2 regions of the Kitasatospora sp. NPDC089913 genome follow, and region 2 is predicted to be linked to the other one. Evidence: predicted binding sites of a transcription regulator. Region 2 holds the regulator's gene; the other holds the start of a gene.

Region 1 (7,157 bases), on a different contig from region 2:
GCCCGCTCCAGCTGGCGCGGGAGCAGGTGGTCGCGGGCGATGACGACCTTCTCGTCCTCGGTGTAGCCGTCCAGGCGGACCAGCTCCATCCGGTCGAGCAGCGGCTCGGGGATGGACTCCAGCACGTTGGCGGTGGCGAGGAAGACCACGTCGGAGAGGTCCAGCTCGACCTCCAGGTAGTGGTCCCGGAAGGTGTGGTTCTGCGCCGGGTCGAGCACCTCCAGCAGGGCGGCGGCCGGGTCGCCCCGGTAGTCCGAGCCGACCTTGTCGATCTCGTCGAGCAGCACGACCGGGTTCATCGAGCCGGCCTCCTTGAGGGCCCGGACCAGCCGGCCGGGCAGCGCGCCGACGTAGGTGCGCCGGTGACCGCGGATCTCCGCCTCGTCCCGGACGCCGCCGAGCGAGACCCGGACGAAGCTGCGGCCCATGGCACGGGCCACCGACTCTCCGAGCGAGGTCTTGCCGACCCCGGGCGGGCCGACCAGCGCGAGCACCGCGCCGCCCGCCCGCCGCCCGCCGCTCTTCGGGGCGACCGTCCCGACCCGGCCGTCCTGCTCGCCCGCGGCCGCCTGCCCCGCGGCCGCCTGCCCCGCGGCCGCCTGCTCGGCCCGGCGCTTGCGGACGGCCAGGTACTCGACGATGCGGTCCTTGACGTCGGCCAGGCCGGCGTGGTCGGCGTCCAGCACCGCGCGGGCGCCGGCGATGTCGTAGCTGTCCTCGGTGCGCTCGTTCCAGGGCAGCTCCAGCACGGTGTCCAGCCAGGTGCGGATCCAGGAGCCCTCGGGCGACTGGTCGCTGGCCCGCTCCAGCTTGTCGACCTCCTTGAGGGCGGCCTCGCGGACCTTCTCCGGGAGGTCGGCGGCCTCGACCCGGGTGCGGTAGTCGTCCTCCTCGTCGGCCGGGTCGCCGTTCAGCTCGGCCAGCTCCTTGCGGACGGCCTCCAGCTGGCGGCGGAGCAGGAACTCCTTCTGCTGCTTGGCGACGCCCTCCTCGACGTCCTTGCGGATGGTGTCGTTGACCTCCTCCTCGGCGAGGTGGTCGCGGAGCAGGCCGAGCGCGTACTCCAGTCGCGCGACCTGGTCGGCCTCCAGCAACACCTTGAGCTTCTGCTCGGCGGTGACGAAGGGCGCGTAGCCGATGTTGTCGGCGAGTTCGCCGACGCCCTCGATCGCGGCCACCCGGTCGACGATCTGCCAGGCGCCGCGGCGGCGCAGCCACTGGGTGGAGAGGCTCTTGTACTCCTTGACCAGCTCGGCGGCCCGGCCGGCCACCGGGGTGCCGACGGAGGACTCGCGGAACGGCGTGGTCTCCACCCAGAGCGCGGCGCCCGGGCCGGTGGTGCCGACGCCGATCCGCACCCGGCGCACCGCGCGGACCAGCGCGGCCGGCTGCCCGATCCCGTTCGGGCCGTCGGCCAGTCGGCCGACCTGTTCGACGGTGGCGAGGGTGCCCGCCGCCGCGTAGGAGCCGTCCACCCTCGGGACCAGCAGCACCTGGGGCTTCCCGGCGGTGCCGGTGGCGGCGGCGCGCGCGGCCTCGACGGCGGCGCGGACCTCGGCGTCCTTGAGGTCCAGCGGGACGACCATGCCCGGCAGGACGACCTCGTCGTCGAGCGGCAGCACGGGCAGGGTGAGCGGTGTGGACGTCGATGCCATGATCTCTCCCCAGTCAGTGAACTTGAGTCGACCTGACTAAGGCTTAGCGGCCGCCGGATGTTCCCCTCCAGCTGTTCGCCGTGAGCGAACAGAACGGCGTCGGCGCGGCCCGTCGCGGGGCCGTCAAAAAGACCCGGTGGGCGGACCGGGAAGCGGTCCCACCGGACGGCCCGGGGAGCACCCGCCGCCGCGCGGACCGGCGAGCGGCCCCTCCCGGCGAGCGGGAGCGACTCCGGCGCGCGGACTCAGGAGCGGCCCGGCCACACGGGCCCGGGCGCGGCCCGGCGGGCCGGGGACGCGGGCGCCGGCCGGGAGGACAGCTCGGCGGGCAGGCCGAACGGGGCACGGCGCGGCCGGTGCCCCTCCCAGCGGCGCAGCCACCGCCACAGCGCCACCCCGACCAGCAGCGCCACCGGATGCCCGACCCCGGTGACGAGGTCCCGGTCGGCGGCGATCTGGTCGGCGATCATCGCCACCGCCAGCGCGAGCGCGACCGCGCGCCCCGCCGGCCGGAGCAGCCCGGCCAGCCCGCCGAGGCTGGCGAGCACGCCGTAGCTGACACCGATGTCGAGGTAGTCCATGGCGGCCGGCTCCAGCCGCCCGCTCGCCACCGCGACGACGACCACGCCCTGGGAGAGCAGGGTGGCGGTGATGTGCCCGGCCGCGAACACGACGGCCGCCCGGCCGGGGCCGACCCGGCGCTCCAGCGGTGCGACGGTGAGGGCGAAGGCCCAGAGGTAGGGCATCCAGACCGGCCCGGCCACCCAGAAGCCGCTGAACAGCAGCGCACGCAGCGGATGCTGCAGCAGGTTGTGCCCGTCCGAGCTGGACGCCTCCTGGAGCCGGAGCACGAGCTCCGGGTCGGCCAGCCCGGCGAAGGTGGTGGTGGCGCCGACCACGGCGAGGTAGCCGAGGGCGAAGGGATTGCGGCGCAGGGTCGGCACCCGGGCCAGGATCCAGTCGACCGCGCCCGTCCGCAGACCGGCCCGGAGCATCCCGTAGGGCGGCCCGCCGCGCCCGGCGGGCACCTGCCGCTCCGTCATGCCGCCTCCGCTCCAACGCCCGCAGCCGTCACCCGCGCGTGTCCAACGTACCGGCGCGTACCGGAAATCCCACCCCCACGAATTTGTCGTGGCCACGGTACGTCCGGTGCCTGGGAGTCCGCTGGGAGAACGCCGTGAGGATCCGGGGTCCACAGAGGTCCGCATTGGTCCAGACCTTCCCTCCCTTTCGGGACCGCTTTCCGCCCTGACCGGCGGCTTGGCGTCAACTCATGTGCATACGTACCGTTACGGAGTGAAAAAACGCCGGGTAAGGTATCGGCCCGTGCCCACTTCCCGGTGGGCCCGAAAGCCGGTCCGACAGTCCGGCCCGCGGGCCGGAAATGTCCGGTCCACCTGCCGGGAATCACCTGCGGTCCGTACGCTGCGAGGTGTACGGGAGACGGAGAGCGGCCCACGCCCTCGCCGTCGCCCGCGCACGCGACGGGACGGCGGACCCGGCACAGTCCACGACGGAACAAGACTACGAAGCGGAGCCTTCGCCATCCCCACAGGTGGCCGGCCCGCAGCCCTGGGGGCGGTGGCGTGACCGTGACAGAAATTCAGCAGGACAACCAGAACACCGGCGGCACGGTGAGCAGCCAGCGCAGAGTGCTGGTGGTGGAGGACGAACCCACGATCGCCGAGTCGATCGCGGCCCGGTTGGGCGCGGAGGGCTTCAAGGTGGCGGTGGCCCACGACGGCCCCGGCGCCGTCGACGGCTTCCACACCTGGCAGCCGGACCTCGTCGTCCTCGACATCATGCTGCCCGGCTTCGACGGCCTCGAGGTGTGCCGCCGGATCCAGGCCCAGCGCCCGGTGCCGGTCCTGATGCTCACCGCGCGGGACGACGAGACGGACCTGCTGGTCGGCCTCGGCGTCGGCGCCGACGACTACATGACCAAGCCCTTCTCCATGCGCGAACTGGCCGCCCGGGTCAACGTGCTGCTGCGCCGCGTCGAGCGCGCCCAGCAGGCCGCCCGGACGCCCGCGCTGGGCAGCCTGCGCTTCGGCGAGCTGGAGATCGACCACGTGCAGCGCCGGGTCCGGCTGGCCTCGGGCGACGTCCACCTGACGCCGACCGAGTTCGACCTGCTCGCCTGCCTGGCCGCCCAGCCGCGCGCCGTGCTCACCCGTGAGCAGCTGCTGGCCGAGGTCTGGGACTGGACGGACGCGTCCGGCACCCGCACCGTCGACAGCCACGTCAAGGCACTGCGCCGCAAGATCGGCGCCAGCTGGATCCGCACCGTGCACGGTGTCGGGTACGCGCTGGAGGCCCCGCTCTCGTAGCGGCACCACCCTCGGACACCGGGCCGCCGGGGGGCCCGCTGTCCCGAACCGCCGTGCGGCGGACCCATGCGGGGGACCACAGGACCAATGACCTTTCCACAGCAACGCAACGGGGACATCGACGGCGGTCGGCCGCCCACCCTGGCCGCCCGCGCCGCGAAACGGGTCTGGGCCGACATCCGGCCGCTCGACCCGGTCCGCTCCATCAAGGGCAAACTCGCCCTCCTGGTGATCGTCTCGGTCTTCCTGGCCACCGGCATGGTGGTCGTGGCGATCCGGTCCGAGACCCAGATCCGGATCATCATGATCTTCTCGATGATCGCCTCGCTGCTCTTCATGCAGTTCCTCGCGCACGGGCTGACCGCCCCGCTGCGCGACATGACCGCCGCCGCCCGCGCGATGGCCTCCGGCGACTACAGCCGCCGGGTCGAGGTGAACTCGCGGGACGAGATCGGCGAGCTCGCCGCGACCTTCAACCAGATGGCCTCCGACCTGGAGGCCGCCGACCGGCACCGGCGCGAGCTGGTCGCCAACGTCTCGCACGAGCTGCGCACGCCGATCGCCGCACTGCGGGCCGTGCTGGAGAACGTGGTCGACGGCGTCGTCCAGCCCAACCCGGCGACCCTGGGTGCCGCGCTGGAGCAGACCGAGCGGCTCGGCCGGCTGGTCACCCACCTGCTCGACCTCTCCAAGATCGACGACGGTGTGGTCGACCTGGACGCGCGCCCGTTCGAGGTGCGCGAGTTCCTGGACGGCGTGCTGCGCGGGGTCACCGTGGACGGCGCGACGGCCGGCGGGGCCTTCTCCCGGCGCGGCGACGTCCGGCTCGCCCTGGAGGTCAGCCCGGCCGGGCTGACCGGCGTCGCCGACACCGAACGGCTCCACCAGGTGGTGGCCAACCTGGTCGACAACGCCTGCAAGCACTCCCCGCCCGGCGGCACCGTGACGGTGCGGGCCAGGCCCGACGAGGGCCCCGGGGCCCTGCTGCTGGAGGTCGAGGACCAGGGTCCCGGCATCCCGGCGGCGGACCGGGCCAGGGTCTTCGAGCGGTTCGGCCGCAGCGGCACCGCGACCGCGGCCGGCCCCGGCGCCGACGGCGGGACCGGCCTCGGCCTGGCCATCGCCCGCTGGGCGGTGGACCTGCACGGCGGGCGGATCGAGGTGGCCGAGGCCGAGCGCGGCTGCCGGATCGAGGTCCGGCTGCCCGGCCCGCGCTGACGTCCGTCCGCGTCGTCGGTCCGACCCCGGACCGACGACGCGGACGGACGTCGGCACCGGGACGCGGGCGGACCCTCGGCACCGGGACGGATGTCACAGATCCGACACAGTGCACAAACAGGACCTGCGCCCCGATTTGTCCGTATTTGGCATCCTTTGGATGGCGATCGGAAGCGGTCGGTTCCCCGCCGATGTGGCTTTCTAACGCACATTTCCAGCCAAACAGCAGGTCAGGACTGTGATCTGGGCGACGCCTGCCCCCCGGGGACTGCGCGATCACTGGTCGGAGGCGTAGCCTTAATCCCCGCTGTCCAAACATCCCAAAAGGAAGCGGAAGAGGGCGGTTGCCGCCGTGTCGCCACAGTCCCCTGAACACCCCAACAGCTCGGCTAGCTCCACTGGCTTCGGCCCCAATGAGTGGCTCGTCGACGAGATCTACCAGCAGTACCTCCAGGACCCGAACTCGGTCGACCGAGCCTGGTGGGACTTTTTCGCCGACTACAAGCCCGGTACCGAGGTGACCCCAGTGACCCAGGCCGCGACCCAGGTCGGCGTGACGCCGACCCCCGCCGCCGCCCCCGCGCCCGCCGCCGCTCCGGCCGTCCAGGCCCCCGCCGCCCCGGCCGCCCCCGCGCCGGCGCAGCAGGCCCCGACGGCTCCCGCGGCCCCGGTGGCGCCCGCGCCGCTCGCCGCCGCCCCGGCCGCGCCCCCGGCGCCCAAGGCCGCCGCCCCTGCGCCGGCGCCGGCCCCCGTGAGCGCGGGCCCCGAGCTGGTTCAGCTCCGCGGCCCGGCCAAGGCCGTCGCCACCAACATGGACGCCTCGCTGGAGGTGCCGACCGCCACCTCGGTCCGCGCCGTCCCGGCCAAGCTGCTGATCGACAACCGCATTGTCATCAACAACCACCTGCAGCGCGCCCGCGGTGGCAAGGTCTCCTTCACCCACCTGATCGGTTACGCCCTGGTCCAGGCCGTCAAGGCCTCCCCGGGCATGAACCACAGCTACAAGGTGGAGGACGGCAAGTCCTACCTGGTCAAGCCCGAGCACGTGAACCTCGGCCTGGCCATCGACCTGGTCAAGCCGAACGGCGACCGCCAGCTCGTCGTCGCGGCCATCAAGAAGGCCGAGACCCTCGACTTCTTCGGCTTCTGGCAGGCCTACGAGGACATCGTCCGCCGGGCCCGCGCCAACAAGCTGACCATGGACGACTTCACCGGCGTCACGGTCTCGCTGACCAACCCCGGCGGCATCGGCACCGTGCACTCCGTGCCGCGCCTGATGCAGAACCAGGGCACCATCGTCGGTGTCGGCGCCATGGAGTACCCGGCCGAGTTCCAGGGCTCCGCCCCGGAGACCCTGGCCCGCCTCGGCGTCTCCAAGATCATGACGCTGACCTCGACCTACGACCACCGGGTCATCCAGGGCGCGGCGTCGGGCGAGTTCCTGCGCACGATCCACCAGCTGCTGCTGGGGCAGAACGGCTTCTACGACGAGATCTTCGAGTCCCTCCGGATCCCGTACGAGCCCGTCCGCTGGGCCACCGACGTCGCCACCACGCACGACGACGAGGTCAACAAGACCGCCCGCGTCATCGAGCTGATCCACTCCTACCGGGTCCGCGGCCACCTCATGGCCGACACCGACCCGCTGGAGTACAAGCAGCGCAAGCACCCCGACCTGGACGTCACCACCCACGGCCTCACCCTGTGGGACCTGGAGCGCGAGTTCGCGGTCGGCGGCTTCGGCGGTCAGCGGATGATGAAGCTCCGCGACATCCTCGGCCTGCTGCGCAACACGTACTGCCGCACGGTCGGCATCGAGTACATGCACATCCAGGACCCGAAGCAGCGCAAGTGGCTGCAGGAGCGCCTGGAGAAGCCGTACACCAAGCCGGAGCGCGAGGAGCAGCTGCGCATCCTGCGCCGGCTGAACTCGGCCGAGGCCTTCGAGACCTTC
Region 2 (7,157 bases):
TGAAGAGCTCGTACGGCAGCCAGCCGCCGAGCACCGGCAGCACGAACTCGGCGTCGAACAGCTGGAAGAACGCGGTGAGCAGGGTCAGGCCCAGGGTGAAGAAGCCGACCGCGACGAACCAGTGGGCGACGCCGACGATCCCCCAGCGGTTCATCCTGGTGTGGCCGACGAACTCCACGGCCACCGTCTTCGCCCGCTGGGCGGGCTGCCCGAAGCGGGTGGCGTCCGGCTGGCCGGTCCGCACCACCCGGTAGATGTACAGCGCCGCACGAGCGGCGAGCGCGGTGCCGACCACGAACGTGACCAGCGAGATGACGATCGCTGCTAGCTGCATCGGCTCTCCGTCTCCTGCGGCTTGCTTGTTACGGGTGTGCGGTTTCTCCGGGGCAGTGTACTCGTCGGTAACTTCCTGGGCCGACGGCTCGGACATTACCGCCGGGCACCACTTCTCCTGAAGATGCTCAAGGTATGGCGGCAGTCACGTGAACGCACGCCCGGGGGCACCCCGGCCGTGTCCCGGCCGGGCGCCGGAGTCCGTTCGCGCACCCCGCCGCTCACCAAAGTTGAGCGCCGAGGACTCATAGCTGTTGACGCGTCCCGGCCTGTCATGCATCCTTGAGCCTGTAAAGCTCAACTCTTCCGTGGAGGTATTTACGATGGCACGCGCGGTCGGCATCGACCTCGGCACGACGAACTCGGTCGTCAGCGTTCTGGAGGGTGGCGAGCCCACCGTCATCACGAACGCCGAGGGCGCGCGGACCACGCCGTCCGTCGTCGCCTTCGCCAAGAACGGCGAGGTGCTCGTCGGCGAGGTGGCCAAGCGCCAGGCGGTCACCAACGTGGACCGCACCATTCGCTCGGTCAAGCGCCACATGGGCACCAGCTGGAAGATCGGGCTGGACGGCAAGGACTTCAACCCGCAGCAGATCAGCGCCTTCATCCTGCAGAAGCTGAAGCGCGACGCCGAGTCCTACCTGGGCGAGACGGTCACCGACGCCGTCATCACCGTTCCGGCGTACTTCTCCGACTCCGAGCGCCAGGCCACCAAGGAGGCCGGTGAGATCGCGGGCCTCAACGTCCTGCGCATCGTCAACGAGCCGACCGCGGCCGCCCTGGCCTACGGCCTGGACAAGGACGACCAGACCATTCTGGTCTTCGACCTCGGCGGCGGCACCTTCGACGTCTCGCTGCTGGAGATCGGCGACGGCGTCGTCGAGGTGAAGGCCACCAACGGTGACAACCACCTCGGTGGCGACGACTGGGACCAGAAGGTCGTCGACCACCTGGTCAAGGTCTTCCAGGCCGGCCACGGCGTCGACCTGTCCAAGGACAAGATGGCGCTGCAGCGTCTGCGCGAGGCCTCCGAGAAGGCCAAGATCGAGCTGTCCTCGTCCTCCGAGACCTCGATCAACCTGCCCTACATCACGGCCTCCGCCGAGGGCCCGCTGCACCTGGACGAGAAGCTCACCCGGGCCCAGTTCCAGCAGCTCACCTCGGACCTGCTGGAGCGCTGCAAGGTCCCGTTCCACAACGTCATCAAGGACGCGGGCATCGCCCTCTCCGAGATCGACCACGTCGTCCTCGTCGGCGGCTCGACCCGTATGCCGGCCGTCGCCGAGCTCGTCCGCGAGCTGACCGGCGGCAAGGACGCCAACAAGGGCGTCAACCCGGACGAGGTCGTCGCCATCGGCGCCTCGCTCCAGGCCGGTGTCCTCAAGGGCGAGGTCAAGGACGTCCTGCTGCTCGACGTCACCCCGCTGTCCCTCGGCATCGAGACCAAGGGCGGCATCATGACCAAGCTGATCGAGCGCAACACCACGATCCCGACCAAGCGTTCCGAGATCTTCACCACGGCCGAGGACAACCAGCCGTCCGTGCAGATCCAGGTCTACCAGGGCGAGCGCGAGATCGCGGCGTACAACAAGAAGCTCGGCATGTTCGAGCTGACCGGCCTGCCGCCGGCCCCCCGCGGCCTGCCCCAGATCGAGGTCACCTTCGACATCGACGCCAACGGCATCATGCACGTCGGCGCGAAGGACCTCGGCACCGGCAAGGAGCAGAAGATGACCGTCACCGGCGGCTCCGCGCTGCCGAAGGACGACATCGAGCGCATGATGCGCGAGGCCGAGCAGTACGCGGCCGAGGACCACGAGCGCCGCGAGGCCGTGGAGACCCGCAACCAGGCCGAGCAGCTCGTCTACTCCACCGAGAAGTTCATCGCCGACAACTCCGACAAGCTCCCGGCCGACGTCAAGACCGAGGTCGAGACCGCCATCGGCGAGCTCAAGGAGGCCCTGAAGGGCGACGACATCGCGAAGATCCGCGAGGCCTCGGAGAAGGTCTCCACCACCGCCCAGAAGCTCGGCCAGGCGCTCTACGCCAACGCCGACGCCGCCGGTGCGGCGGGCGCGGCCGGCGACGCCGGCGAGGCCGGTGCCAAGGACGACGACGTCGTCGACGCCGAGATCGTGGACGACGAGAAGCCCAAGGGCGGTGCGGCATGACGGAGAAGCCGCAGGGTGCCGAGCCCGGCGACGACTCCGCCGCCGAGGAGGCCGTGATCAAGGCCGCCGAGGAGGCCGCCGCGGCCGGTGCCGAGAGCACCGACGCCGGCACCCCCGGGGACGCCACGGCCAAGCGCGAGCTGGCCGAGCGCACCGCCGACCTCCAGCGCCTCCAGGCCGAGTACCAGAACTACCGCAAGCGGGTCGAGCGCGACCGGCTGACGGTCCGCGAGATCGCCGTCTCCAACATCCTGGAGTCGCTGATCCCGGTCCTGGACGACATCGGCCGGGCCCGCGACCACGGCGAGGTGACGGGCGGCTTCAAGTCCGTCGCCGAGTCGCTGGAGACGGTCGTCGCCAAGCTGGGCCTGCAGCAGTTCGGCAAGGAGGGCGAGCCCTTCGACCCGACCATGCACGAGGCGCTGATGCACAGCTACTCCTCGGAGGTCACCGAGGACACCTGTGTCCAGATCCTCCAGCCCGGTTACCGGATCGGCGAGCGGATCATCCGCCCGGCGATGGTCGCGGTCGCGGAGCCCCAGCCGGGCACCCAGACCGCGCCCGGCCCGGACGCCGACACCGCCGAGGGCGGGGAGAAGAAGGACCAGGCCGACGGTGGCTCGGACAGCTGACCACCGGTGACAGCTGACAACCCTTGCGCTGCGGAGTCGTACGCCGGCCAGTACGGCGGACGGCTCCGCAGCGCGCTGTCGAGGTTCCCCGGCACCACTCGCCGGGTTCCGACCGTTGACAGCACTGTGACGATGGACCTCGGGAGGTGGCGCCGGCCATGAGCGGCAAGGACTACGTGGAGAAGGACTACTACAAGGTCCTCGGCGTGCCGAAGGACGCCAGCGCCACAGAGATCAAGAAGACCTACCGCAAGCTGGCGCGCGAGTTCCACCCCGACGCCAACAAGGGCGACACCAAGGCCGAGGAGCGGTTCAAGGACATCTCCGAGGCGTACGACGTCCTCTCCGACGAGAAGCGCCGCAAGGAGTACGACGAGGCCCGCAGCCTCTTCGCCAACGGCGGCTTCCGGTCCGGCGGCCCCGGTGGCACCGGCAGCTACAGCTTCGACTTCGGCGACCTGTTCAACGGCAACCAGGGCGGCGGCGGCAGCGGCGGGATCGGCGACGTCTTCGGCGGGCTCTTCAACCGGGGCGGCCGGCAGGCCCAGCCGCGGCGCGGCTCCGACGTCGAGACCGAGGTGACGCTCTCCTTCGAGGAGGCCGTCGACGGTGCGACCGTCCCGCTGCGGATGACCAGTCAGGCCCCCTGCCGCCTCTGCAACGGCACCGGTGCCAAGTCCGGCACCACCCCGCGGGTCTGCCCGACCTGCGTCGGCTCCGGCACCGTGAGCCGGGGCCAGGGCGCCTTCGCGCTCTCCGAGCCCTGCCGCGACTGCCGCGGCCGCGGCATGATCGTCGACGACCCGTGCACCGACTGCCACGGCAGCGGCCGGGCCAGCTCCGCCCGCACCATGCAGGTCCGGATCCCGGCCGGCGTCCAGGACGCCCAGCGGATCCGGCTCAAGGGCAAGGGCGCCCAGGGCGAGCGCGGCGGACAGCCGGGCGACCTCTACGTGACCGTGCACGTCGACCCGCACCCCGTCTTCGGGCGCAAGGGCGACAACCTGACCGTGACCGTCCCGGTCACCTTCCCCGAGGCCGCCCTCGGCGGCACCATCGAGGTGCCGACCCTGAACGGCCCGTCGGTGAAGCTCAAGCTGCCCCCGGGCAGTGCCAACGGCCTGACCCTGCGGGCCCGCGGCAAGGGCGCCACCCGCAAGGACGGCACCCGCGGCGACCTGCTGGTCACCGTGGAGGTCGTGGTGCCCCAGACCGTCACCGGCGACGCGCTGACCGCACTGGAGCAGTACCGCGAGGCGACCGCCTCCGACGACCCACGAGCCGCCCTGTTCAGAGCGGCGAAGGGAGCGTGACGACCAGATGATCCCCGACGAACCCATCGGACCCGGCCTCGGTGACGGCCTGCCCGGTGGCGGCGCCCGCCGCACCACGCGGCGGAGCGCCCCGCAGCCCCAGTACGTGCTCACCGAGGAGACCCCGGTCTACGTGATCTCGGTGGCCGCCGAGCTCTCCGGTCTGCACCCGCAGACCCTCCGCCAGTACGACCGGCTCGGCCTGGTCTGCCCCGACCGCACCGCCGGCCGGGGCCGCCGCTACTCCGCGCGCGACATCCAGCAGCTGCGCGAGGTCCAGCGGCTCTCCCAGGACGAGGGCATCAACCTGGCCGGCATCAAGCGGATCATCGAGCTGGAGAACCAGGTCACCGCCCTCCAGTCCCGCATCGCCGAACTGGCCGACTCCCTGGAGGGCGCGGCCACCGCGCTCCAGCAGCGCGAGGCCACCATCCACGCCTCCTACCGCCGGGACCTCGTCCCCTACCAGCCGCCCACCCCGCACTCCAGCGCCCTGGTCGTCTGGCGCCCCAAGCGCTGACGCCGTCCGCCCGTACGACGGCTGCCGCCGGTTTCCCCCTGGCCGGGGGGTGCCGGCGGCGCGGCGTTGGTGAGAGGGTGCTGAGGACCGGGCCGCGGTGCTCCACCGGCGCGGCCCGATCTGGCATGCTGCATCACGTTTCCTGCTTGGATACCTGGCAGTACTGGTAAGCACGGCCACGGCAAGGAGCCCCAGATGAGTGGACGAGAGCAGCTCAGTGCCACCGCGGGCGGTACGGGCATCCTCTCCAAGGAGGCGCGTGCGCTGTACCTGGCCGTCATCGGCGAGAACGGCCGGATCGCGGAGGACGCGGAACTCCTCCGCGACTGCGCGGCCCGGGACGAACTGGTGGGCCTCGGCCTGCTCGTCCCCGACACCGACGAACCCGGGGTGCTCGTCGCGGTGGACCCCCAGCAGCTGTCCGAGAGCCTCAGCGCCTCGTGGCAGCGCCAGGCCCTCGACCTGCTCACCCGCGCGTCCGCGCTCAACACCGACCTGCACGACCTCACGGCCGCCTACCACTCGCCGGAGCAGGCCGGCGGCACCATCGAGTACGTCCGCGGCAAGGTCCTGATCAACCAGCGGGTGCAGCAGATCGTCTCGAGCGCCACCGAGGAGATACTCGCGGCCCAGCCCGGCGGCCCGCGGCCGTCCGAGGCCCTGGCGGGCATCCTCGAACGGGACCTCGTGTCCCTGCGACTGGGCATCACGCTCAGAACGATCTACCACCCGAGCACCCGGTACCACGCCCCGACCAGGGAGTACGTGGCCGCCATCACCCACGCCGGCGGCCGGGTGCGGACGCTCGACGAGCCCTACACCCGACTGATCGTGATCGACCGCCGGATCGCGGTGATCCCCGTCGCCGAGGACCTGAACCTCGCCGCGTTCATCCACGACCAGGCCGTCATCAGCTACCTGATCAGCGAGGTCTTCGAACGCAACTGGAGCCACGCGCTGGACTTCGACGGGGCCCGCGCCGTCCCGCAGCAGGTCGTCTCGGGGATGCGGCAGACGATCATCGACCTGATGCTGGAGGGCGTGAACCACCGGGTGATCGCCCGGCGGCTGGGGATCAGTGAACGGACCCTCGCCCGCCACCTCGCCGAGATGCGCGACGAGCACAACGTCGAGTCGCTCTTCCAGCTCGGCTACGCGCTGGCCCGCACCACCAACGGCGAGGTCCTCCCCGAAGTCTTCGGGTGACCGGTCACCGACCCCGTCGGCTCAGTTCCAGATGGTGTCCGTCGCCAGGGCGACGGTCCTGTGCGCCGCGGCCTCGTCACCCACGCGGACGTTCCAGATCGTGTCGTCCCCCGGGACGACAGCACTGACAAGAAGCCCCGCGCCGACGACAAGTGGGACCAGGACAAACCGAACCACCCGACGTATACGAGACATGATGTCCCCTCTCCTGGCAGGGCTAATTCCGGGTATCCAGCCCACTGTTTAGAACAACGTGCCACATAATGCCGCACAGACGCGTGCGAAGGCCAGGGGGACGGAACGCACAGTGCGTCATCTCTCTGCCAGTCATCGAGATGACACCGCGGTTCTGTGGACGGTGATGACGGTCGACAGAGACGATCAGTGCACTCCCCAGAGGGGGCGACCAGGAAGAACGTGGGGACAACAAAGCTATACATGAGCACGACAAGATAGTTTTGACGGCAACGAATGCGCAGCAGCATTCCGATAGGCACCACCCAACGGGGCGAATCCGGCCTGGTTGGCATCTATCCCCGGAGTCATCATGACTGAGCCCTACCTGCGTCACCACGACAGCCAGGCCCCCGAGGGCCGGCGTGCACGAGTCTTCCTGGCCGCGCCGCTGATGCGGTTGACCGGGCCGGCGGACAGTGTGGTGACTCTCGCCAGCCGGACGCGGCTGACGACCCTGCGCACCACCCTTCTCCGCAGTGGCGCCGCCGTCTACAGCGCCCACCACAGCGATGCCTGGACCGTCGCCGGGCGCGCCCCCGAGCCGCGGGTGCCGTCGGACTTCCGCGCGCTGCAGTCCGCGGACCTGGTCTTCGCCTACGTCGGCGCGCCGCTCTCCGCCGGCGTCAGCCTGGAGCTGGGCTGGGCGTCCGCGCTGCGCAAGCCGATCGTCCTGCTCGTGGACGAGGCCATCACCCACAACCCGCTGATCGCCACCATCGAGCAGGTCGCCCCCGTCCTGCCGCTG

What was found. Region 2 encodes HspR, which represses chaperone genes until heat shock. Its sites were predicted from a motif close to TTGAGNNNNNNNNNCTCAA; they were not measured.
Region 1: lon (endopeptidase La) is a predicted target of HspR. The motif match lies at 1,678-1,696, and genes of this name have one in related genera.

The regions. Positions count from the first base shown of each region.
Region 1 is NZ_JBIVGI010000005.1:207,368-214,524, forward strand. Features, by position in the region: gene lon (endopeptidase La) at 1-1,655, opposite strand, end outside; gene ACIPYS_RS10720 (rhomboid-like protein) at 1,901-2,698, opposite strand; gene ACIPYS_RS10725 (response regulator transcription factor) at 3,248-3,985, shown strand; gene ACIPYS_RS10730 (cell wall metabolism sensor histidine kinase WalK) at 4,073-5,203, shown strand; gene ACIPYS_RS10735 (multifunctional oxoglutarate decarboxylase/oxoglutarate dehydrogenase thiamine pyrophosphate-binding subunit/dihydrolipoyllysine-residue succinyltransferase subunit) at 5,556-7,157, shown strand, end outside.
Region 2 is NZ_JBIVGI010000026.1:50,724-57,880, reverse strand. Features, by position in the region: gene ACIPYS_RS31015 ((Fe-S)-binding protein) at 1-334, opposite strand, end outside; gene dnaK (molecular chaperone DnaK) at 657-2,504, shown strand; gene grpE (nucleotide exchange factor GrpE) at 2,501-3,136, shown strand; gene dnaJ (molecular chaperone DnaJ) at 3,295-4,449, shown strand; gene ACIPYS_RS30995 (heat shock protein transcriptional repressor HspR) at 4,499-4,969, shown strand; gene ACIPYS_RS30990 (helix-turn-helix domain-containing protein) at 5,165-6,175, shown strand; gene ACIPYS_RS30985 (hypothetical protein) at 6,723-7,157, shown strand, end outside.